One region of the Alkalispirillum mobile genome, then DNA from elsewhere that is predicted to be linked to it. Evidence: predicted binding sites of a transcription regulator. Region 1 holds the regulator's gene; each other region holds the start of a gene.
The links. The regulator FliA, encoded in region 1, starts transcription of late flagellar genes. The targets are predictions, from matches to a motif close to GCTAAAGTTNNNNNNNNNNCNGCCGATA.
Positions count from the first base shown of each region.

Region 1 (8,061 bases):
CAGACCAGAGACGATGAACGCCACCCTGATGGACAACCTGCGCAGCGTCGGCCCCCTGGGCCTGGGCACGCCCCTGCTGGTGGTGGCCCTGCTGATGATGCTGGTGGTGCCGCTGCCGCCCATCGGGCTGGACCTGCTGTTCACCTTCAACATCGTCCTGTCACTGTCCATCCTGCTGGTCACCGTCTACGCCATGCGGCCGCTGGACTTCGCGGTCTTCCCCACCATATTGCTCATCGCCACGTTGCTGCGTCTGGCGCTGAACGTGGCCTCCACCCGCATCATCCTGCTGGACGGCCATACCGGCACCGCCGCCGCCGGCCGGGTGATCGAGTCCTTCGGCGAATTCGTCATCGGCGGCAACTACGCCGTCGGGCTGGTGGTGTTCGCCATCCTGATCATCATCAACTTCGTGGTGGTCACCAAGGGCGCGGGCCGGGTGGCGGAGGTGTCCGCCCGCTTCACCCTGGACGCGCTGCCCGGCAAGCAGATGGCCATCGACGCCGACCTGAACGCCGGCATCATCGACCAGAAGCAGGCCAAGGAGCGGCGCGAGGATGTGGCGCGCGAGGCGGACTTCTACGGTTCCATGGACGGGGCCAGCAAGTTCGTGCGCGGCGACGCCATCGCCGGCATCCTGATCCTGGTGATCAACCTGATCGGCGGGCTGTCCATCGGCATGCTGCAGCACGACATGATCTTCGGCGATGCCGTGCGCAACTACTCGCTGCTGACCATCGGCGACGGCCTGGTGGCGCAGATCCCTTCGCTGGTGCTGTCTACTGCCACGGCGATCATTGTTACCCGGGTGGCGGACAGCCAGAAGATGAGCGATGCGGTCACCAGCCAGCTCTTCAGCAACCCGCGGGTGCTGTGGGTGGTCGGTGGCGTGATCTTCTTCCTGGGCCTGATTCCCGGCATGCCGCTGCTCCCCTTCGCCTTCTTCGGCACCGTCTGCCTGACGGCCGCTTACCTGATCACTCAACGCCAGAAGGAGACCGCCGAGGCCGAGGCGCAAGGTAGCGCCGCCGCTGCCGGCGAGCAGGCCGAGGAGAAATCCCCGGAGCAGCGCGAGCTCAGCTGGGATGACGTGCCGCCAGTGGATGTGGTCGGCCTGGAGGTGGGCTACGGCCTGATTCCGATGGTGGACCGCAACCAGGGTGGGCAGCTGCTCACCCGGATCAAGGGCGTGCGCAAGAAGCTCTCGCAGGATCTCGGCTTCCTGGTGCAGCCGGTGCATATCCGCGACAACCTGGACCTGGGGCCGAACGCCTACCGGATCTCCATCAAGGGCGTGCCGGTGGCCGAGGCAGAGGTGCAGCCGGGGCGCGAGCTGGCCATCAACCCGGGCAGTGTGCAGGGCGAGCTGAAGGGTATCCCCACCAAGGACCCGGCCTTCGGCCTGGAGGCGGTCTGGATCGAGTCTTCGCAGCGGGATTACGCCCAGACTCTGGGCTACACGGTGGTGGACACCAGCACGGTGATCGCCACCCACCTGTCGCAGCTGGTGCAACAGAACGCCCACCGCCTGCTGGGGCACGAGGAGGTGCAGAAGCTGCTGGATATCCTCGGCCAGAGCCAGCCCAAGCTGGTGGAGGAGGTGGTGCCCAACACCCTGCCGTTGTCGGTGGTGGTGAAGGTGTTGCAGAACCTGCTGGAGGAGCGCATCCCGGTCCGCGACATGCGCAGCATCGTGGAGACGCTGGCCGAGTACGGCGCCCGCAGCAAGGACCCGGCCCAGCTTACCCAGGCGGTGCGTGAGGCCCTGGGCCGGCAGATCGTGCAGAACATCGCCGGCATGACCCGCGAGTTGCCGGTGATGACCCTCGATCCGCAACTGGAACAGATGTTGCTTAATGCAGTACAGGGCGGCGGGGAATCGTCGGGCGGCTTCGAGCCGGGCCTGGCGGAGCGCCTCCAGCAGTCGCTGGCGGACACCACCCGCAAGCAGGAGATGTCCGGCCAGCCGGCAGTCCTGCTCACCTCGCCGCAACTGAGGAATTGGCTGCAGCGGCTTATCCGCCACAGCGTGCCCAGCCTGCACGTGCTCTCGTACAACGAGATCCCGGATGACCGCCAGGTTCGCATCGTAGCCACCGTGGGCCAGCAACAGCAGGTCGGCAGTGGCCAGTAAAGGACAAGAGGGCAGGCGATGAAGATCCAGCGCATTTTCGCCGAGGACATGCGGCAGGCCATTCGCAAGGTACGCGAGGAGCACGGCCCGGATGCGGTCATCCTCTCCACCAAGCAGGTGGAGGGGGGCGTGGAGGTCATTTCGGCCATCGATTACGACAAGCAGGCGGTGGAACAGGCCGCCGACGGTGGTGAGCCGGGGCGCGGCCTGGGGCGGCCCGGCGGGTTGCCGCTGGGGGCGATCGGCGAGAACCGTGCGCGGCGGGAGGAGCAGCAGGAGGCCCCCTCGACGGGAACGGGCGGTGGGTTCCCCGATCCCGCCCGCCTGAACAGTGACAAAAACCCGGCGCCTGACGGGGGTACGTCGCCCCGCCGGAAGCTCGACATCACCGTGGGTGACGATGACGAGGACGAGTTGTTCGCCGACCTGCAGCAGGCTCACGCCGAGTCCGCGCGCGAGGCCCGGCAGCGGGAGGGCGCCGCGTCCGGAGAACGGCGGCCGGCAGCAAGGCGTACGCGCGGGGCGAGCCCCACGCCGCGGGTGGAGTGGGCGCAGGACCCGGCCATGAATCAGATGCGCGAGGAGATCCGCCAGCTCCGCGGGTTGTTCGAGAGCCAGCTGAGCCTGATGGAGTGGAGCCAGATGGGCCAGCGGCACCCGGCCCGGGCCGGGTTGCTCAAGCGGCTGGCTGACATGGGGATGGGCAGCGACGTGGCGCGCCGGTTGGCGGATCACGTGCAGGCGGAGGCCGACCCGGAGGAGGCCTGGGCCCACGCCTTGCAGATCATCGAGCGCAATGTCGCCATCGCCGAGGATGACATCCTGGAGCAGGGGGGCGTGATGGCCCTGGTCGGTCCCACAGGCGTGGGCAAGACCACCACCGTGGCCAAGCTGGCCGCCCGCTTCGCCCTGAAACAGGGTCGGGACCAGGTGGCGTTGGTGTCCACCGATACCTTCCGTATCGGCGCGCAGGACCAGTTACGGAATTTCGCCGGTATCCTGCAGGTGCCGGTCTACAACGCGGCCAGCGGCGAGGAACTCGCCGAGGTGCTGGACAGCCTGCAGGACAAGCGCCTGGTGCTGGTGGACACCGCCGGCATGAGCCAGCGGGACGTGCGGCTTGCCGAACAGTTCACGGCCCTGCGGGAGAGCAGTCGCCGGCTGCGCACCTGCCTGGTACTGTCGGCAGCCACCCAGTTGAGCACGCTCACCGAATCCATGCGTGCCTTTGCCGCCGCCGAGCCGCAGGGCTGCATCTTCACCAAGCTGGACGAGGCGACCAGTCTGGGCGGTATGCTGACCGTGGCGCTGCGCAGCCGCCTGCCCGTGACCTGGCTGGGGACCGGGCAGCGGGTACCGGAAGACCTTGAGATCGCCAGGGGTGATAAACTGGTCGAGCGCGCCGGCGCCCTGGTGGACGAGTACCAGCAGGAGGTGGACGAGGAGGCCCTGGCGTTGAGCCTGGGTGGCGCGCGACATGCTGGTGAATAACACGGGTTTCGATCAGGCAGCAGGACTGAGACGCATGGCTAATCCCAGACCGGTAAAGGTCATCGCCATAACCAGCGGCAAGGGTGGCGTCGGCAAGACCAACGTGTCCGTCAACCTGGCGGCCGCGCTCAGTGCCCGGAATCAGCGGGTCATGCTGATGGACGCCGACCTGGGGTTGGCGAACGTGGACGTGATGCTGGGGCTGTCGCCGCGGAAGAACCTCTCCCACGTGATCGACGGTACCGCCACGCTGGACGAGGTGCTGCTGCGTGCCCCCGGCGATTTCACCATCGTGCCCGCCTCGTCGGGTACCCAGCGCATGGCCGAGCTCACCCCGGCAGAGCACGCTGGGTTGATCCGCAGCTTCAGCGAGCTCAGCCACGACCTGGACTACCTGCTGGTGGACACCGCGGCGGGCATCTCCGATGGCGTTATGAGCTTCGCCAAGGCCTCCCGCGAGGTGATGGTGGTGGTCTGCGACGAGCCCTCATCCATCACCGACGCCTACGCGCTTATCAAGGTGCTGAACCGCGATCACGGGGTGGAGCGCTTCCACATGGTGGCCAACCGGGTGCGCTCGCCGGAGGAGGGGCGGATGCTCTTCCGCAAGCTCTCCGCGGCCACCGACCGCTTCCTCGACCTGGCCATCGATTACGTGGGCATGGTGCCGGAGGATGACTGCCTGCGGCGCGCCGTCCAGAAGCAGCAGCCGGTGGTTACCAGCTTCCCCGGTAGCCCGGCAGCGCGGGCCTTCAAGGACATGGCCATGCGCGTGCAGAAGTGGCCCATGCCGGCACAGATGGTCGGCAACCTGGAGTTCTTCGTTGAGCGCCTGGTGCAATACAGTGCCGGGGAGGTGTCCTGATGAACGGACATGCCATGTACGCCGAAGTGGCGGCGCAGAGCCAGAATGACCTGCTGGTGAGGCACGCCTCGCTGGTCAAGCGCATCGCCCACCACCTGGCCGGCCGATTGCCGCCCAGCGTGCAGTTGGACGACCTGATCCAGGCGGGCATGGTGGGGCTGTTGGAAGCGGCCCAGCAGTACGATGCCGGCCAGGGGGCGAGCTTCCAGACCTACGCCGGGATCCGCATTCGCGGGGCCATGCTGGACGAGATCCGGCGGTTGGACTGGACCCCGCGCTCGGTGCACCGCAAGGGCCGCTCGGTGGCCGAAGCGATCCGGACCATTGAGCACCGCACCGGGCGGGATGCCCGCGATCACGAGGTGGCCCACGAACTGGGCATCACCCTCGACGAGTACCACCAGATCCTGCAGGATGTTTCCACATCCCGCGTCTTCAGTATCGATCAGGAGGATCCGGCGACCGGCGAACCGCACCAGCTACCGGGCGACCACCCGGAGCCCTTTGCCGAGATCACCGACGAGGGCTTTCAGCAGGCACTGGCCGAGGCCATCCGCCAGTTGCCGGAGCGGGAACAGCTCATCATGGCCCTGTACTACGACGAAGAGCTCAACCTGCGCGAGATCGGCCAGGTGCTCAATATCACCGAGTCGCGCGTCAGCCAGATTCACGGCCGTATCGTCGTCAAGCTGCGCGACTTGCTCAAGGACTGGCTGAGCCGCGGCTAACGCCGCCTCTGTGTGCTAACGGGCCGGATGTAATAGGGGGACTGTCACAGCCATGAACAAGAACATGAAGATCCTCATCGTGGATGATTTCTCCACGATGAGACGCATCATCAAGAACCTGCTGCGGGATCTGGGTTTCAACAACACCGTCGAGGCCGACGACGGCAAGACGGCCCTGCCTATCCTCAAGCGCGGCGGCATCGACTTCCTGGTCACCGACTGGAACATGCCGGGCATGACCGGGCTGGAATTGCTCAAGGAAGTGCGAGCCGATCCCGATCTCAAGGACCTGCCGGTGCTCATGGTCACCGCCGAGGCCAAACGTGATCAGATCGTGGCCGCCGCCCAGGCCGGCGTGAACGGATACATCGTCAAGCCGTTCACCGCCGTCACGCTCAAGGAGAAGATCGAGAAGATCTTCGAGCGGATCGACGCCGAGGGGGCGTGAACGCATGAGCGCAGAATCCATGAGCGATGGCCAGGCCAATCACCCGCAGGAGGATAGCCTGGCGCGTTACCGCGAGGCGGCGGAACGCCTGATGCAGGCGGTTGACCGGGGGGACCAGGGCGAGGCCGACGCGGTGGTGGACGAGCTGACCCACCTGCGCGAGACCGAGCTCTTCCAGCAGCTGGGCCAGTTGACCCGCGACCTGCACGAGGCGATCAAGTCCTTCAAGCTGGACACGCGGCTGTCAGACATCGCCGCCACCGAGATCCCCGACGCCCGGGAGCGCCTGAACTACGTCATCACCATGACCGAGCAGGCGGCCCACCGCACCCTGGGCATCATCGAAGAGTCCATGCCGCTCACCGACGAGCTCCGCGACCAGTCCGCGGAGCTGGCCGAGCGCTGGCGCGCCTTCCGTCGCCGGGAGCTCTCCGCCGAAGAGTTCCGCGAACTCTCGCGGGACATCGACGGCTTCCTGGGGCGCGCCCGGCTGTCCGCGTCCGATCTGCACAATAAGCTCTCCGAGGCCCTGATGGCCCAGGACTACCAGGACATCACCGGGCAGGTCATCCGTCGGGTGATCGGGCTGGTCGAGGAGGTCGAGGAGAACCTGGTGCAGATGGTGGCCCTGTCCGGCAAGGCCCGGGGTGAAGAATCCCGGAAAACGGCCGATAAGGGCAAAGAGAACAAGGAAACCGATATGCGGGGCGAAGGGCCACAAATGCCCAGCAAGGGTGAGGATGTGGTCAAGGGCCAGGACGACGTGGACGATCTGCTGTCCAGCCTGGGCTTCTGATTGGACACGCGCCCGGCTCCTGCCGGCTGAGCAGGGCACCGCATGAATCACAGGGGGCAGGCATGGGGATCGACATCGAAGACGACATCGTTCAGGACTTTCTGGTGGAGTCCCGGGAAATCCTGGAGAACCTCGGCGAGCAGTTGGTGGACCTGGAGCAGAGTCCCGACGACCGCGATCTGCTCAACGCCGTCTTCCGCGGTTTCCACACCATCAAGGGCGGTGCGGGCTTCCTGAGCCTGGACCCGTTGGTGGAGGTCTGTCACCGCACCGAGGACGTCTTCAATCTGCTGCGCAATGGCGATCGCACCGTCACCCCGGAGTTGATGGACACGGTGCTGCAGGCGCTTGACGTGGTGGTCAACCAGTTCAACAGCATCGAGAACGGCGAGGACCCCGAGCCCGCCGACCCGGCACTGCTGCGCGACCTGGAGGCCCTGAACATCACCGACGAGCAACGGCTGGCCGGGGAGGGCGCTCCGCAGGGCGACACGGCCGCCGCCGACCCGCCGGTACAAGGGAAGAGGCAGGCCGAGGGTGCCCCTGGTCAGGGGGAAGAGGGCGACATCAGCGACCAGGAATTCGAGCAGTTGCTCGACGCCCTGGAGGACGAGCAATCCGCGCCCGCTGCAGATCCCGCCGGTACCGACCAGGGCGCCAGCAGCAGCGACGAGATCACCGACGACGAATTCGAAGCCCTGCTGGACGAGCTGCACGGCAAGGGCAAGCACGCCGGCGTGCCCGAAAAGGAGCCGGCTTCCGCCTCCACCGGCGACCAGGGTGGGACCCAGGCTGCCCCGGATCAGCCTCAGGGCAACGGCGACGAGGAGATATCCGAGGACGAGTTCGAGGCCCTGCTAGACGACCTGCACGGCAAGGGCGGCGCCCCCGGGAAGGGAGCGGCGGACGACAAGGCGGACCGCGGTTCTGCATCGGCCTCCGAGGCCCCGCCTGCCGCCCCCCGGGAGCCGACGCCCAAGGCCCGGGCGGAGCAACCCGCGCAGCCCGCCAAGCCGGCCGCGGGTGGCGGTTCCGGTGGCCAGAAAGGGGGCGGTGGTACGGGGGGGCAGTCCTCGGGCGGTGGGGGTGCCGGCAAGGCACCCGCACCCAAACCGGAAGCCACCGTGCGCGTGGATACCGCCAAGCTGGACGACATCATGAACCTGGTCGGGGAGCTGGTCCTGGTCCGGAATCGGCTGGCCACGTTGCGCGGCGTGCTGGGCGATGAGCGCATGGGGCAGGCGGTCTCAGACCTGGAACTGGTTACCTCCGACTTGCAGACCGCGGTCATGAAGACCCGGATGCAGCCGATCAAGAAGGTCTTCGGGCGCTTCCCCCGCCTGATCCGTGATCTCGCGCGGAACATGGACAAGGACATCAAGCTGGAGACCCGCGGCGAGGACACCGACCTGGACAAGAACATGGTCGAGGCCCTGGCCGATCCCATGGTCCACCTGGTGCGCAACGCCGTGGACCACGGCATCGAACCCCCGGACGAGCGTGAGGCAGCGGGCAAGCCCCGCGCCGGCACAGTCCTGCTGGCCGCCGAACAGGAGGGGGATCACATCCTGCTCACCATCGCCGACGACGGCCGGGGTA
Region 1 is NZ_RCDA01000002.1:201,580-209,640, forward strand. Features, by position in the region: gene flhA (flagellar biosynthesis protein FlhA) at 14-2,134, shown strand; gene flhF (flagellar biosynthesis GTPase FlhF) at 2,153-3,625, shown strand; gene DFR31_RS09180 (MinD/ParA family protein) at 3,660-4,490, shown strand; gene DFR31_RS09185 (RNA polymerase sigma factor FliA) at 4,490-5,218, shown strand; gene DFR31_RS09190 (chemotaxis response regulator CheY) at 5,283-5,666, shown strand; gene DFR31_RS09195 (protein phosphatase CheZ) at 5,671-6,462, shown strand; gene DFR31_RS09200 (chemotaxis protein CheA) at 6,525-8,061, shown strand, end outside.

Region 2 (8,061 bases), 120 kb from region 1:
CTCGCGGATCTGCTCGAGCACCTGCTGTTGTCGGGGTGTCAGGGTGTCGTTTGTCATGATGGGTGTAAATTTATACAGTATCGCCGGTTTGTGCAAGTCCGCGGCTACGACGACGGTCAGACCCGCTGGCAGGGGTGGGCATGCAGGGCGTGCCGCGCTGCCACATGTGCTCGGGGTCGGGGTGGCGGATAATAGGGGCAGCGATGGGGTGAAAGTGCCGATGGGACAGGTACAATTCACGCCCTGTGACCGGCGGCGGATGGCGGTGTAGATGGTACATACCGGACTGACACAATTGCCCGACGAGACGCAGCTGGACTTCGACAGCTGGGTGGCGCAACTGCCTGCCTGGCTGGACGAGGACGACCGCGAGGTGCTGAGCGAGGCCTGGCGCCTGGCCGAGATGGGTTGCAAGTCGGCGCAACGGCCCACCGGCGACAGCTACTTCGAGCACGGAGTGGCCGTGGCCACTATCCTGTCCGGGTTGCGTCTGGACGCCGCCACCCTGGCCGCCGGCTTGTTGCACGATCTGCCCACCCTGGACGAGACCGCCCTGGGTCGTATCCGGAAGCGGCTGGGCAGCGACGTGGCCCACCTGGTGGAAGGCGCCTCGCGCATGCAGGACATCTCCCGCTTTCACGCCCCGGAACAGCTGGCCGAGGCCTCCGACCGGGCCGAGGGGCTGCGCAAGATGCTGCTGGCCATCGCTTCGGATGTGCGGGTGGTATTCATCACCCTGGCCGAGCGCCTGCACGACCTGCGCACCCTCCGCGAACTGCCCGAGGCCCTGCAGCGGCGTATCGCCCAGGAAACCCGCGATATCTACGCCCCGCTGGCCAACCGTCTGGGCATCTGGCAGCTCAAGTGGGAACTGGAGGACCTGGCCTTCCGCTATCTGCAGCCCGATGTCTACAAGCAGGTGGCCCGGTTGCTGGCCGAGCGTCGGCTGGACCGCGAGGCCTACATCGAACGGGTCCGCCAGTCACTGCACGACGCCCTCCGCGAGTCCGGGATCAAGGCCGATGTGGTGGGCCGGCCCAAGCACATCTACAGCATCTGGCGGAAGATGCAGCGCAAGGGGCTGCGCTTTGAAGAGCTGTACGACCTGCGCGCCCTGCGCGTGCTGGTGGACGACGTGGGCACCTGTTACGCGGTGCTTGGGGTGGTGCACAGCCTTTGGAAGCACATCCCCAAGGAGTTTGACGACTACATCGCCACCCCCAAGGAGAACAACTACCGCTCCCTGCACACGGCGGTGATCGGCCCCGAGGGCAAGACCCTGGAGGTGCAGATCCGCACCCACGCCATGCACCAGGAGGCGGAGCTGGGCATCGCCGCCCACTGGCGTTACAAAGAGGGCGGCCAGCAGGACCGTGACTTCGAGCAGAAGATCGCCTGGCTGCGCCAGATCCTGGAGTGGGGACAGGAGGAGAACGGCGCCGAGGACTTCCTCGACCGCTTCAAGGCGGAAGTGTTCGAGGATCGAGTCTACGTCATCACCCCCCAGGGTGACGTGGTGGACCTGCCCCGGGGCGCCACGCCGCTGGATTTCGCCTACCACATCCACTCCCACGTGGGGCACCACTGTCGTGGGGCCAAGGTGAACGGGCGCATGGTGCCGCTCACCCATACGCTAAAGAGTGGCAGCCAGGTGGAGATCATCACCTCGCGCTCGGCCACCCCCAGCCGCGACTGGCTCAACCCCTCGCTGGGCTACCTGCGCACCTCCCGGGCACGGGCCAAGGCACGGACCTGGTTCCGGCAGCAGGACCACGACAAGAACGTCCAGGCCGGGCGCAATATCCTGGACCGGGAACTGCACCGCCTGGGTCTGCAGGACGTCCCGCTGGACGACGTGGCGCAGAAGACCCGGTTCCGCAAGCTGGAGGACTTCCTGGCCGCACTGGGGCGGGGCGACATTACCGCCGGACAGATCGCGAGTATCGTCGGTGAACGGGTGTTGCCGCGCCCGGAGGGGGAGGATCCGCTGCCGGTCAGCCGCAAGCGCAGCACGGTCTCCAGCCAGGGTGGCGACGAGGTGACCATCTACGGTGTGGACAACCTGCTCACCCGGTTGGCCCGTTGCTGCACCCCTGCACCGGGCGACCCCATCATCGGTTTTCTGACCCGGGGACGAGGCGTGACCATCCACCGCCGCGACTGCCCGGAGGTGGGGCGCTTGCGGACCGACGAGCCCGAACGGCTGATCGATGTCACCTGGACCGATCCGGGCGGGCGTCGCTACCCGGTGAACGTGGTGGTGCACACCCCCGACCTGCAGCGGGCGCTGCAGGACGTTTCAAAGGTGCTGACCAACGAGCAGATCCGGCTGCTGGGCATCAACACCCAGACCGACGCCCGGGGCGAGCACGCCTCGCTCGATCTCTCCCTGGAGGTGGCGGACGTGAACCAGATGAGCCGCCTGATGAATCGCATCGGCAGCCTGCCCCATGTGCAGGATGTGCACCGCAAGGGCTGACCCAGGGCCAGGTACCAGGGCTGAATATGAAGTTGCTGACGTAAAAAAAGCCGGGTCCTGCACGGACCCGGCCCGATCAAAAGGCCTGTTCTTCAGGCCATCAGGATCGCCGGGGGGGCGATTCACATCGGGAAGGACCGATCAGTAGTCGTTACCGTCGTCTTCCCAGTCGTCCTCGAGACCGTCATCGTCCCAGTCGTCGTCCATGCCGTCGTCATCCCACTCATCATCCATGTCCTGCTGATCACCGAAGTCATCCTGCTGCTCTTCCATCGGCTCGTCCATGGGTTCATCCATCGGGTCGTCGCCACCGCAGCCGGCGAGACCGGCCATGGAGAACACACCCAGAATGATCAAAGTCAGCAGACCGTAGCGGAAACGCTTCATCACTTACCTCCTTGGTTGATTGCTGGCTAAGAGGTAAGCAGGGAGCGTGCCAAAAAATAATCTACTAAAAACAGATGATTAGCAATTCAGGTGTATGCCGGCGAGTGTGCCATACAGGCACATGAGTCAAATCGAGACCGTCTTGCGACGGGGTGAGGGTCGCAGGAAGGAGGGAGGCCGGCCGGGCCGGCCTCCCGGCACCGTCTCAGGTTCTGAACCGCCCGACCAGCTGCTGTAGCTGGCTGGCGAGCTGTGCGAGCTGGTCGCTGGCGGTAGCGCTCTCTTGTACGGAGCGTCCGGTGTCCTCGGCGACATCCTTGATGTGGGTGATGTTGCGGTTGATGTCCTCGCTGACGGCGGACTGCTCCTCGACGGCGCTGGCGATCTGGGTGGTCATGTCGTTGATCTGGCTGACCGAGGCGGCGACCTCCTCGAGGGTGGTGCCGGTCTGGGCGGAGGCCTTGACGCCCTGCTGGGCCTGCTGGCGGCTCTCCTCCATGACGGAGACGGCCTGGCTGGTGCCGGACTGCAGGCGGTCGATCATGCCCTCGATCTCGCCGACCGACTGCTGGGTGCGGGAGGCGAGGCTGCGGACCTCGTCGGCGACCACGGAGAAGCCGCGGCCGTGTTCGCCGGCGCGTGCGGCCTCGATGGAGGCGTTGAGCGCGAGCAGGTTGGTCTGATCGGAGATCTCGCGAATGACGTCGAGCACCGAGCCGATGTGCTCGCCCTCTTCGGCGAGTTTCTCGATGACCTGTGCGGCGGCCTGGACCTCCTCGGCGAGCTGGTCGATGGCCTCCATGGAGCCGTGGACCACCTGTCGACCGTCCTCGGCCTTGCTGGCGGTGCCGTGGGCGAGGTCGGCGGCCTCCTGGGTGGTGCGGGCGATTTCGGCCACGGTGGAGGTCATCTCGTTCATGGCGGTGGCGACCTGGGTGGTGTCGTCCTGCTGTCGCCGTGTGCCGTCGCTGGTCTGGCGGGCGATGGTGGCCATCTGCTCGGAGGCGGCGGCGATCTGGGAGGTGGCCTCTGCGGTTTCGCCGACCAGTTTGCGGATCTTGTCGACGAAGCGGTTGAAGGCGGTGGCCAGATCGCTCATCTCGTCGCGGCCGGAGTCGTCCAGGTGGCGGGTGAGGTCGCCGTCGCCCTCGGCGATCTCGTTCATGTGGTCCACCGTCTGGCGGATCGGCCGCACGATGCCGCGGGCCAGCCAAAGCGCCACCCCGATGCCGATCAGGATGCCGATGAGCGCGATGCCCCCGGATTGCACCATGGTGTTGCGCATGGCGGCGGCGTAGAAACTGCGGTCCATGCCGATCTCCACCACGGCAATGGGCTCGCCGGAGAAGTCGTGAATTACCCGGGCCTCGGTGGCGTAGGGCACCCCCTCGCGTTCGGCTTCGCCACGGGCCTCATCACCGTCCCAGGCATGGCGCAGCATCCGTTGGCTGACCAGGGATTGGCCGCTCAGCGTGCTGGCCAGGACCTCGAAGTTCTCACCGTCCCGGGCAAAGATGGACATCTCCACGCCGAACTCCTCGGCAAAGCGGTCCACGAAGCCCTGGTCCAGGCCGAGGCCGAACTCCACCGCACCCACGTGGTCGTCATCCAGGTCCCGGACCGGGCTGACACCGCGGATGCCGATGCCGGCAACGCCCCCTTCCAGGCCCCGGATCGTCGAGACCGACTCGTTGGCCTGGACGATGGTCTGGCGCATATCGGACAGGTCGTCGCCGTAGCGGTCCGGACGGTGGAAGCGGAAAAAGGAGGTGGCCGGCGGTTCGTGGAACTGGAACTGGGCCAGGCCGTAGGGCTCGGCGGTCGCGTCGTACATCGGCTGCAGCATGCCGACCAGGTAGTCCCGGTCGCCACGGGCGAAGGCTGCCCTGACCTGGGGGATGTGGGCGACCATCGCCGAGTAGCTTTCCGCCATCAGCGCGTGATCGTCCAGCTCGGCATGCATCGCCTGGTAGACGTAATTCAACTCCCGCTGCTCGGCCCGGTCGATCAGCTCCCCGGTGCGCCAGATGAACAGCGCGACAAGCACCAGGATGCCCACCAAAACCAGAACGGATACGGAGATAGCCAGGCGCTGGCCGATCTTCAGATTCTTGAGCACGGTTCCCCCTCGACATCCCAAACGGGTAATGCTTGCGATCCGGGCCCGGCCGTTTCCATCAGCCCCGGTTGCCGCATGAATGGCTTAATTGTCACACAAGTTATCGGTCAATGGCCCGTGAAGTTGAGGGGTGCAATTCCGCACTTCGCACTGCTGATTTGCCGCGCTGTCGCGGTTTTGACAAACTGCGCTGTGAATGGCCCGGAAAAAAACAAGGGAGCCGGAGCATGGCGGGTTCAGCCAGGGCGGCAATCCACTTTCAGGATATCGTGGAGAACCACCCCTATATCATCACGTGTTTCCTTCCGGATACCACGATCCTCTACGCCAATGCGACCGCGCACGCCTATTTTGGCCTGCCCCGAGGGGGCATGGTGGGGCAGCGCTGGGTGGAGACCCTGCCCCAGGAGCACCAGTCGCTGAACATGGCGGAACTGGCCCGTTACACCCCGGAGAAGCCGATCCGCCGTATCCAGAACCCCGTTCTGCGGGCCGACGGGGCGCAGCGGTGGGTGGAATGGACCAGCCGGGCGTTCTTCGACGAGGACGGTAGCCTGAGTTACTTCCAGACGGTCGGGGTGGATGTGACCGACCGCAAGGCGGCCGAGGAGCGCTCCGAGCAGTTGCTGGAGATTCTCGAAGGCGCCTCAGCCTATATCGCCATGGCCGACATTGCGGGGCGGGTCCTGTACGTGAACCCGTCGCTGCAACGCCTGCTGGGTAACCCCCGCCATCGAACGGCGACCATCGACGGCGTCCATCCCGACTGGGCCAGCCGGCTGGTGCGGGAGACCGCCATGCCCGCCGCCGCGCACCGGGGTGTCTGGGAGGGTGAGACCGCCATTCTGGCCGCGGACGGCACCCGGGTCCCAGTGCTGCAGACCATCGTCGCCCACCTGGATGGTGCCGGTGAGGTCAGCACTTATTCTACCGTCATGCAGGATATCTCCGCACTGCGCGAGGGCGAGCGGTTACGTCAGCAACTGCTGGAGAGCCTGGCGGAGGGGGTGTTCGGGGTCGACGTTCACGGCCGCTACACTTTCTTGAACACCGCGGCCTGCCGGCTGCTGGGGTTTGCCGATGAGCAGGAGGCGCTGGGGGCCAACGCCCATGAGCTGTCCCACCATACCCGGCGTGACGGCACGCCCTACCCGGAGGCGGAGTGCCCGATCCTGCAAGTGCTGCAGACCGGCGAGCCGTTGTATTCGCACGAGGAGTATTTTCGGCACAGTGACGGCAGCGGACTGCCTGTGCTGCTGAATGCCGCGCCGCTCAAAGACGGCAGTGGTTCCGTGACCGGCGTGGTGGTCTCCTTCCAGGATATCAGCGACCTGCAGTTGGCCCGGGAGGCGTTGCGGCGCAGTGAGGCGGAACTGGCCGAGGCGCAGCAGATCGCCCACTTGGGCAACTGGGTCTCCGACTTTGTCCGCAACGAGATCCGTTGGTCCGACGAGGTCTACCGGATCTTCGGGCTCAAAAAAGAGGAGTGGGGCGGCAACGAGGCCGCCTTCATGGAGGCCGTCCACCCGGAGGACCGGCCTCGGGTGCGCCGGGCCATTGATGAGTCACTGCAACCCGGTGGGCCGTCGTACGACCTGGAGCATCGTATCCTGCGGCCGGACGGCACCGTGCGCATCGTGCACCAGAGGGGGGAGGTGGCGTTTGATACGGCCGGTCGGCCGCTGCGCATGGTCGGTGTCATCCATGACATCACCGAGCGGCGCGAGGCGGAGAACCTGCTGCAGTATCTCTCCTACCACGATGTGCTCACCGAACTTCCCAACCGGACGTTGTTCCAACTGCGGGTCACGCAGGGTATCAATCGAGCCCGGGCATTGGGGGGTGGGTTGGCCCTGGTGCATATCGGGCTGGACCGTTTCAAGGGCGTGAACGAGGGGCTGGGCCACCTTATCGGTGACCGGGTGTTGCAGCAGGTCGCCCGGCGCCTCGAGGATCAGATGCAGCACGGCGAGACGCTCGCCCGCCTGGCGGGCGATGAGTTCGGCGCGCTGTTGCTCCGGGTCGAGGGGGATACCGAGGCCTCGGAGAAGGTGGAGCGGCTGCTTGCCCCCTTGCGGGAGCTCTTCCTGGTGGGCGAGGAGGAGCTGTACGTGCCCGGGTCGGCCGGTGTTGCGCTCTACCCGCACGACACCCGCGACCCCGGGGAGCTGCTGCAGCAGGCCGAGGCGGCCATGCACCAGGCCAAGCGGGAGGGGGGCAACAGCTTCCGCTACTACTCCGGTCAGTTGAATCACCGGGCACGCGCCCGGGTCTCCTTGGAGAGTCGGCTGCGCCGTGCCGTGGACCAGCAGGAGGGCTTCTTCCTCCATTATCAGCCGCGTATCGAGTCCTCATCGGGCCGGATCGTCGGCCTGGAGTCCCTGCTGCGCTGGCAGGATCCGGACGGGCAGGTCCACCCGCCGGGGCACTTCATACCGGTGTTGGAACAGACCGGGCTGATCGTCGAGCTGGGTGAGTGGATCATCCAGGAAGCGGCGCAACAGAACGTGACCTGGCGCGAGGCCGGCCTGCCATCGGTATCCATGGCGGTCAACCTGGCCGCGCCGCAGTTCCGCGACAGCAAGGTGCCGCGCCTGATCAACGACACCCTGGAGCGGGTGGGGCTGCCGGCGCACCAGCTGGAACTGGAGGTCACCGAGAGCATGCTGATGAGTGACCTGCCGACGGTTACCCGCACCCTGGGTCAGTTCCGCGACATGGGCGTGCGGGTGGCCATGGACGATTTCGGCACCGGCTACTCCTCGTTGGCTTACCTGCATCGGTTTCCGATCGACATCCTCAAGATCGACCGCTCATTCGTGAACGCCCTGGATACCGAGGAGAGCAGTGAGGCCATCATCCGCACCATTCTCAACCTGGCGGACAACCTGGGTATGGAATCGGTGGCGGAAGGGGTGGAGCGGCCGGAGCAGCACGCCTTCCTCTGCCAGGAAGGGTGCCAGACCATTCAGGGGTACCTGTTCGCCCGCCCGGCGCCGGCCGAGGCCTGTGCCGATATGCTGAGCCGTGGTGCCCTGACGCCCGGTGGCGTGGGCGGGCAGTAACCACCCGGGGC
Region 2 is NZ_RCDA01000002.1:317,338-325,398, forward strand. Features, by position in the region: gene lexA (transcriptional repressor LexA) at 1-57, opposite strand, end outside; gene relA (GTP diphosphokinase) at 272-2,479, shown strand; gene DFR31_RS09655 (DNA primase) at 2,621-2,866, opposite strand; gene DFR31_RS14060 (methyl-accepting chemotaxis protein) at 3,072-4,985, opposite strand; gene DFR31_RS09665 (EAL domain-containing protein) at 5,213-8,050, shown strand.
Region 2: the regulator FliA is predicted to act here: its motif matches at 5,087-5,114, upstream of DFR31_RS14060 (methyl-accepting chemotaxis protein).

Region 3 (8,061 bases), on a different contig from region 1:
CGCCGCTGCCAGGATGGCGATGAAAAACAGCATGGTCAGGTGAAAACTCTCCGGGCAACCCCCGGGAAGCAGGGGGATTTGGACGGTGAATCTGCGCTGATCATCGCATACAAGGCCAGACACGGGAAGTCAGCGGCGGCTGGTGACGATATACTGTGGCCAAACTCCGGGTAGGCCCGGTGCCTGCCCCCGGTAAACGGGACGAGATACCTATGTTCGACAACCTCAGTGGACGCCTGTCAGAAGCCATGAACCGCCTGCGCGGCAAGGGGCGGCTGACCGAGGACAACATCAAGGACACGCTGCGCGAAGTGCGCATGGCCCTGCTTGAGGCCGACGTCGCGCTGCCGGTGGTGCGCGAGTTTATTGCCCAGGTCCGCGAGCGGGCCATGGGCGCCGAGGTAATGAAGAGCCTTACCCCCGGCCAGGCGCTGATCAAGATCGTCAAGGACGAGCTGGTCCAGGTGATGGGCGAGGAGAATGACGCCCTGGACCTGGCCGCCAAGCCACCGGCGGTGGTCCTGTTGGCCGGCCTGCAGGGCTCGGGTAAAACCACCAGCACCGCCAAGCTGGCCCGCTACCTGGTGGAGCGCGAGAAGAAAAAGGTTCTGGTCGTAAGCTGTGACATCTACCGGCCCGCCGCCATCGAGCAGCTGCGCACCCTCGCCGGCGAGGTGGGCGTGGAGTGGTTCCCCAGCGAGGCAAAGCAGGACCCGGAGAAGATCGCCAAGGCCGCGCTGGACCACGCCCGCAAGCAATTCTTTGATGTGCTGCTGGTGGACACGGCCGGGCGCCTGCACATCGACCAGGACCTGATGGACGAGGTCCAGCGGCTGCACAAGGCGCTCGACCCGGTGGAAACGCTGTTCGTGGTGGACAGCATGACCGGTCAGGACGCGGCGAACACGGCCCGGGCCTTCCACGACGCCCTGCCGCTCACTGGCGTGGTGCTGACCAAGACCGATGGTGATGCCCGCGGCGGTGCGGCGCTTTCCATCCGTCATATCACCGGCAAGCCGATCAAGTTCCTGGGCGTGGGTGAGAAGACCTCCGCCCTGGAGCCCTTCCACCCGGAGCGGGTCGCCTCCCGGATCCTCGGCATGGGCGACGTGCTCTCGCTGGTCGAGGAGGTGGAGCGCAAGGTTGATCGCAGCGAGGCGGAGAAGCTCAGCAAAAAGCTCAAGAAGGGCAAGGGATTCGACCTGGAGGACTTCAAGTCCCAGATGGAGCAGGTCAACAAGCTCGGCGGCATCGGTGGGCTGATGGACAAGATGCCCGGGATGGGCAACATGTCCGAGCAGATCAAGGGCAAGATGGACGACAAGCAGGTCCGCCGCCTGGTCGCCATCATCAACTCCATGACCCCCGATGAGCGTCGCCGCCCGGAGGTCATCAACGGCTCGCGCAAGCGCCGCATCGCCCAGGGCTCCGGCACCCAGGTGCAGGAGGTCAACCGTCTGCTCAAGCAATTCAAGCAGATGCAGAAGATGATGAAGCAGATGAAGAAAAAGGGCGGCATGCAGAAGATGATGCGCCAGCTTGGCGGAGGCGGCGGCGGTGGGCAGCTGCCACCGGGCATGGGGGGCTTCTAGAGGGGGGCCTTTGCCGCACCCGCTCAAGTTCCCTCGTAAGTAGTCGATGTTATGGTACACGGCGCGTGGGGTTTCCCTGCCGGTCCGCGGGGCTGGCCGTAGGAAGGCCGCGGGCCCATTACAAAGCCATAACAAGCGAAGACCTTACGGGGCAGGTGCTGCATGAATCTCGTCAAACGGTTCAACAACTGGCCGATCTGGGTGCGACTGCTGCTGGCCATCTGGCTGATGCTGGTGGTCGCCTGGAGCACGTTGATCGCGTGGTCGGTCTACGAGCAGCGGAACACCGCCCTGAATCAGGCGGTCACGTTCAGCGAGACCATGAACGAGATGACCATGGCCGGGCTCACCACGCTGATGATCCTCTGGGAAATGGACGAGCGCGATGAGTTCCTGGACCAGATCCTGGCCCTGCACAACATGGAGGACCTGCGTGTCCTGCGGAGCGAGGCCGTCAGCCGGCAGTTCGGCGAGGGGCTCGATATCAGTCAGCCGGCCAATGATATCGAGGCGCAGGTGCTGGAGACCGGTGAGTCGCATTTCGAGGTGGAAGAGGGCGGTGATTACCTCTACGCCGTGATCCCCAACCGCAACGTGCAGGACTACCTCGGCAAGAACTGCATGGCGTGCCACGCCATGGCCGACGAGGGCGAGGTGCTCGGCGCGGTCAGCATGCGCATCGGGCTGCACGAGGTGAACGAGGCGGTGTTCCGTTTTGGCACCATGGTCTTCGGGCTGGCGGTGCTCCTGAGCGTGCCGCTGCTTGGCGTGGTCTACCTGTTCATCAAGCGCTTTGTCTCGGCGCCGCTTGGCGACATGACCGATCGGCTGGAGGACATTGCCAGCGGCGACGGCGATCTGACGCGGCGGTTGCCGGAACGCGGGGAGGATGAAATCGGCCGGGCGTCGAACGCTTTCAACCACACCATGGACAAGTTCCACGACCTGGTGAGCCGCGTGGTGACCTCTGCCAGCCGGCTGACCGATGCGGCAGACCGTGTCTCCACCGTGACGGTGCAGACGAACAAGGGCGTACAGGCGCAACGCGAGCAGATCGAGCAGGTCGCCACCGCCATGAACGAGATGACTGCCACGGCCCAGGAGGTGGCGCGTAACGCCCAGGATGCGGCCCACGCTACCCGTTCCGGTGCCGATGCCTCCGATCGCGGGCGGGACGTGGTGGAGCGGACCATTGGCAGCATCGACCGGCTGGCCGAGGAGGTCCAGAAGGCCTCCGAGGTAATCCGCAAGCTGGCGGCCGACAGTGAGCGCATCGGGGAGGTCTCGGAGCTGATTCGCGAGATCGCGGAGCAGACCAACCTGCTGGCCCTTAACGCCGCCATCGAGGCCGCCCGTGCCGGCGATGCCGGCCGCGGCTTCGCCGTGGTGGCCGACGAGGTGCGCTCGCTGGCCAGCCGCACCCACGAGTCCACGCAGAGCATCCAGGAGATGATCAGTGGCCTGCAGGAAGAGACTCAATCCGCCGTGCAGGTCATGGAGTCGGGCTATCAGCAAACCCAACAGACCGTGGCGCAGGCCGGCGAGGCCGGTGAGTCGCTCCAGGAGATCGCCTCCTCGGTGCAGACCATCAGCAGCTCCAACGAGCAGATCGCCAGCGCCGCGGAGCAGCAGAGTGCTGTGGCCGAGGAGATCAACCGCAACATCACCAGCATTACCGACGGTGCCGAGCAGACCGCGGCCGGTTCGCGGGAGACCGCCAGCGCCGGCGATGAACTGGCCAAGTTGGCCCGTGAGCTGAAGCAACTGGTCGGGCAGTTCAAGGTCTGACAGTCGCGTGAGCCCACCGTCCGCCAGCCAGCAGCCCGAACGCCCGGCCCACCATTGGCGCCGGGTGTTCGGGTTTCTGTCCGGGCCGGCCATTTTCGCCGTGATGCTTTGGATCGGGCCACCCGGTGAGCTGTCGGTCGAGGCCTGGCGGGTAGCCGCATTGACCCTGCTGATGGCTACCTGGTGGGTGAGTGAGGCCCTGCCCCTGCCGGTCACGGCCATGCTCCCCATGGTGATGCTGCCCATGCTCGGGGTCAGCAGCGTGGAGAGCGCGGCGGCCCCCTATGCCAATCCCCTGGTATTCCTCTTTCTCGGTGGCTTTCTGCTGGCGCTGGCGATTCAGCGCTGGAACCTGCACCGGCGCATTGCCATCACCATCCTGAGCGTTTCCGGGCGCCGGCCGGATCTGCTGATCGGCGGTTTTATGGCCGCCACGGCAGGCCTGAGCATGTGGGTCAGCAATACCGCCACCGCTGCGATGATGCTGCCCATCGGGCTTTCGGTCATCGCGCTGCTGGAGGACCAGAGCGGCAAGATTGAGCGTGACTTCATCCTCGGGCTGCTGATCGGTATCGCATTTGCTGCGAATATCGGCGGTATGGGGACCCTGATCGGAACACCGCCCAACGCCTTGTTGGCCGGGTTCCTTTCCGAACGCCAGGGGCTTGAGATCGGTTTTGCCCAGTGGATGATCCTCGGCGTGCCGTTGGCGCTGACCCTACTGGCCGGTACCTGGTGGTTGTTGACCCACAAGGTCTACCAGGTCCGCCGCCAGTCCATGCAGGGTGTTTCCGAGTTGATCGAATCCCAGCGCAAGGCACTCGGGCGGATCAGTCGGGGGGAGCGCCGGGTGGCGATGATCTTCGCGCTTACGGCACTGGCCTGGGTGTGCCGGCCGCTGCTCCAGGCGGTCTGGCCGTGGGGGGAACTCAGCGACGCCGGCATCGCCCTGGCGGCGGGGGTCGCCCTCTTCCTGGTGCCGGTGGACTGGCGGCGACAACAGTTCCTGATGGAGTGGCAGGCCACCCGGGAGTTGCCCTGGGGGGTGTTGATCCTGGTCGGGGGTGGGCTCAGCCTCGGGGTGGCCATCGAGGACAGCGGGCTGTCCCACGCGATCGCCCTGACGTTGGTGGATCTGGCGGGCTGGCCGATCTGGTCGCTGATCGCGGTGATCGCGACCCTGACGCTGCTGCTGAGCCATGTCACCAGCAACACGGCGACGGCCGCCACGTTGCTGCCCCTGATGGTATCGTTGGCCCTGATGCTGGAGGTGGACCCGCTCCTGCTGGCCGTGCCGGTGGCCCTGGCCGCCTCCTGCGCCTTCATGCTTCCGGTGGCGACGCCACCGAACGCCATTATCTTCGGTAGCGAGCGGTTGCGGGTCACGGACATGGTCTATGCCGGGGCGTGGGTGACCCTGTTTGCGTTACCGGTCCTGGTGGTGGTGAGTACTATTGCGGTTGTCCCCCTCTTTTCGGGTGGGGGCTGATCGATGCAGATCACAAATCACGTTTTTGGAATGTCTCAAGGGTAGGCTTCGCTTGACCTAAGTCAATTCAACGGGCCGGCGATGGGAGTAGCTTACGTCCTCAGACAAGGATGTCTACCGTTGCACGGAGGCAACGGCCAATAACTTCAGCAGGATGCACCAAGAAGCGCAGCAGGGAAGCCCCGTCCGTGCTAGCGGAGGGCGCGGTCAGGAGAGCCGGAAGGCTATGTGCCCCACCTGGTGAAAGCCGGGTGGGGCTTTTTGTCTCCGGGTGGTTTTTGTTTTAAGGCGCGTTACTGAAAGCGAGTGGTACGGAAGCTTTCCCGGGCAATAACGGCCTCATGCCAGTCCGCGAGGGCCGGGTGACGGGGCTGCCAGTCGATTTCCGGCATGCGGAAGAGCAGGTAGTCCAGGGCCACGGCCACGGCGATATCGCCCAGGGTCACGGTGCCCCTGTTGTCCGGATTGTCCCCGCCCTCAATTACCTCATTGTCCAGTGCCGCCAATGTCCGTGCTATCGCCCGCGCCCGGCGTTGACCCAGAACGGAGTCATCGGCCGCCGCGCCCTGGTGTTTGCGCCCAATCACGGAATTGAACGCCGCCTCCATCAGGCCTTGGCCCAGACCGGCCCGGTGCAGTACCTCCGATTGTTGCGCCCCCGGCACCAGGTCGGGGCCTTGGCCAACGGCATCCAGGTGCATGGCAATCAACGGCGATTCGACCAACGCCGTGCCGTCATCGGTGGTCAGTGCCGGCACCCGACCCACCGGGTTCACCGCAAGCAGCGCCTCATCGTCACTCCATGGGTCGCACCAGATCAGTTCGACCCGGTCCGCCAGGCCCTTCTCCAGGGCTGCGATGCGGGCCACGCGGGCGTAAGGTGAGGTCGCGTTCAGGAAAAGCTGCATGGTTATTGCCTCCGGGCGGTTTCAGGTGTGATGGTGTAGATCGGAAAAGCGACCTTGCTGGTGAGGACGAGCAGGGTGGCGGCCATCAATACGAGGCTTCCCAGAAGGAACAGCGGCATATAATGCCCCTGTGCATCGTAATAGGCCGACATGCCCAAGCCAGCTGCCGCCTGCGCCGCGGCGAAGCTTGTAGTCGCGATGCCCCAGTATCGTCGATGCGCTTGAGGTCCCACGAGTTCAGAGAGGCGACCGGAGGTTAGCGTAACAATTCCGGGCACAAGTGCGCCGACGACGAATGATGAGATAGCCAAGCTGAATGGGCTGACCGATAACAGTGGGAGTGCGACAGCGACCCCCTTGGTGAGAAGAGCGAGTAGCAGAGAGGTAGCCCAACCCAGCCATTGGGCGGCAAGGCCAGCGACAAGCGGACCGAGAATCGCCCCCAATCCGAACAGAGCCCATTGCTGTGCCGCCAGGGTCTGGCCCAGCGCTGCCTCCCGGGCAATGAAATCAACCCAGAAGACGGTATGGGGCACGAATCCGATCGCATCCATGCTGTACGCGGCGATGACCAGCACAATGACCGCCATCGGTAAGCCGGTTTTGGGCCCAGTGGGAGAACCGGTTTCTTGAGCAAGGGGTGGTCGCTCCATATGGCGAAGACCCCATTGGCTTGCGAGCCCTGCGATCAGGCAAAGGGCGCCGAGATGCAGCCACGTCCACGCCAGGCTGACCTGCAAGAGCCAGGGGATCAGGGTCGCGGATAGCAGGGCCCCAACGCCTATCCCCGTGAAGATCAAGCCCGCCACCCGGGGACGCCGTTCAACGGGTGTGACCGAGAGCGCAAGCGATGGCCCCACCACCATGAGCACGCCTCCAGCAATGCCGGCAGCCAGGCGCCAGCCAAAGAACCAGGCGAAGGGCGCGGACTGGGCGCTACACAGAAAGCTGAGAATAGCCACCATGGCAGCCATCCAAATGACCTTATGTGCACCGGCCCGGGATGCCAGGTGATTCGCGGTGATTGCGCCAAGCAAGTACCCCAGCAAATTGGCTGCACCCAGGTAAGCCGCTTGAGCCGGCGGAAACCACTCGGCCTCTATGACAGCGGGTACTAGTGGGGTGTAGGCGAAGCGTGCCAAACCGACGCCGATCAATGTCGCCGCAAAGCCGACAGCCAGTGCCGGTAGGTCTTTCTGGAACATTCGCAATCAAGTGCTCCCTACCACGTCATGGACAGAGCGCAGGGTACGGCTGGTAGAGAATGCTTAAAAACGATAAATTGCGATTGCAATTATCGCTTTTTATGAATCTCGCGGGGCGTTGATGCAAATCAAGTCGTTACGTCTGTTTTTGGCGGTGGTGGAGAGTGGCAGTTTTGTTGCGGCGGCGGAGCGGATGCACACCGTGCAGTCTAATGTCACAGCGCATATCAAGCGCTTAGAGCAAGAACTCGATGCTCGCCTTCTGGACCGCCAGGCCAGGGTCCGCCTGACCCCCGCGGGCCGGAGTTTGGTGGCACACGCTGAGCGTATTGTGGGTGCGCATGATGAAGCGATTGCAGCCTTCCAAGGGCAGTGCTCGCCCAGCGGTGCGCTTCACCTCGGGGCCATGGAGACCACAATGGCCTTGCGCCTGCCGGCCCCGCTGGCCGCGTTCCATGCCCAATACCCAGACGTCGACCTGCGGGTTCGGACCGGGCCCACTGCTGACCTGGTCGAGGCGATGGCTGCGGGACGCCTGGACTGCGCGTTTGTCGCAGGCCGGGTGGAAGATCCGCGGCTTTACCAGGCCGTTGCATTCAATGAGCGGCTAGCGCTGGTAGCCGGGCACCCCCTCAGTACGTTGCCCTCCTCAGAACAATTGCAAGGTTCGACCTTTTTGGCCTTCCGCCAGGGCTGCAGCTACCGGCAGCGCGTTGAGCTCCTGCTCGCGAGCCACGGGATATCCTCAGCCAGAATTTTCGACTTTGGCACCTTGGATGCCATTTTGGGGTGCGTGGCCGCCGGGATGGGTTATGCCCTGCTCCCGCAGGCCGTGGTCGAGGCCCACGCCGATCGTTTTGGCATTCATGCCTGTCTGCTGCCGGAGGAAATCGGCGCGGTGGATACCTGGTTCGTTGCCCGCTCCCAAGAATGCTGGACCCCGACCCTGCAGCGGTTCGCTGAGTCAGTGTTGCCCCCGCGGCATGACGACCCAGAGCAGTAGCGCTAACTGGAATACCATTGCGCCAGTCCATAGTGCTGCTGCCGACCAGAGTCCGATCAGGGTATCGGCCCAGAGG
Region 3 is NZ_RCDA01000001.1:737,440-745,500, reverse strand. Features, by position in the region: gene DFR31_RS03500 (cytochrome C assembly family protein) at 1-33, opposite strand, end outside; gene ffh (signal recognition particle protein) at 213-1,592, shown strand; gene DFR31_RS03490 (methyl-accepting chemotaxis protein) at 1,755-3,380, shown strand; partial or broken gene DFR31_RS03485 (SLC13 family permease) at 3,484-4,776, shown strand; gene DFR31_RS03480 (glutathione S-transferase N-terminal domain-containing protein) at 5,163-5,777, opposite strand; gene DFR31_RS03475 (YbfB/YjiJ family MFS transporter) at 5,780-6,982, opposite strand; gene DFR31_RS03470 (LysR family transcriptional regulator) at 7,104-7,985, shown strand; gene DFR31_RS03465 (NnrS family protein) at 7,947-8,061, opposite strand, start outside.
Region 3: the regulator FliA is predicted to act here: its motif matches at 1,614-1,641, upstream of DFR31_RS03490 (methyl-accepting chemotaxis protein).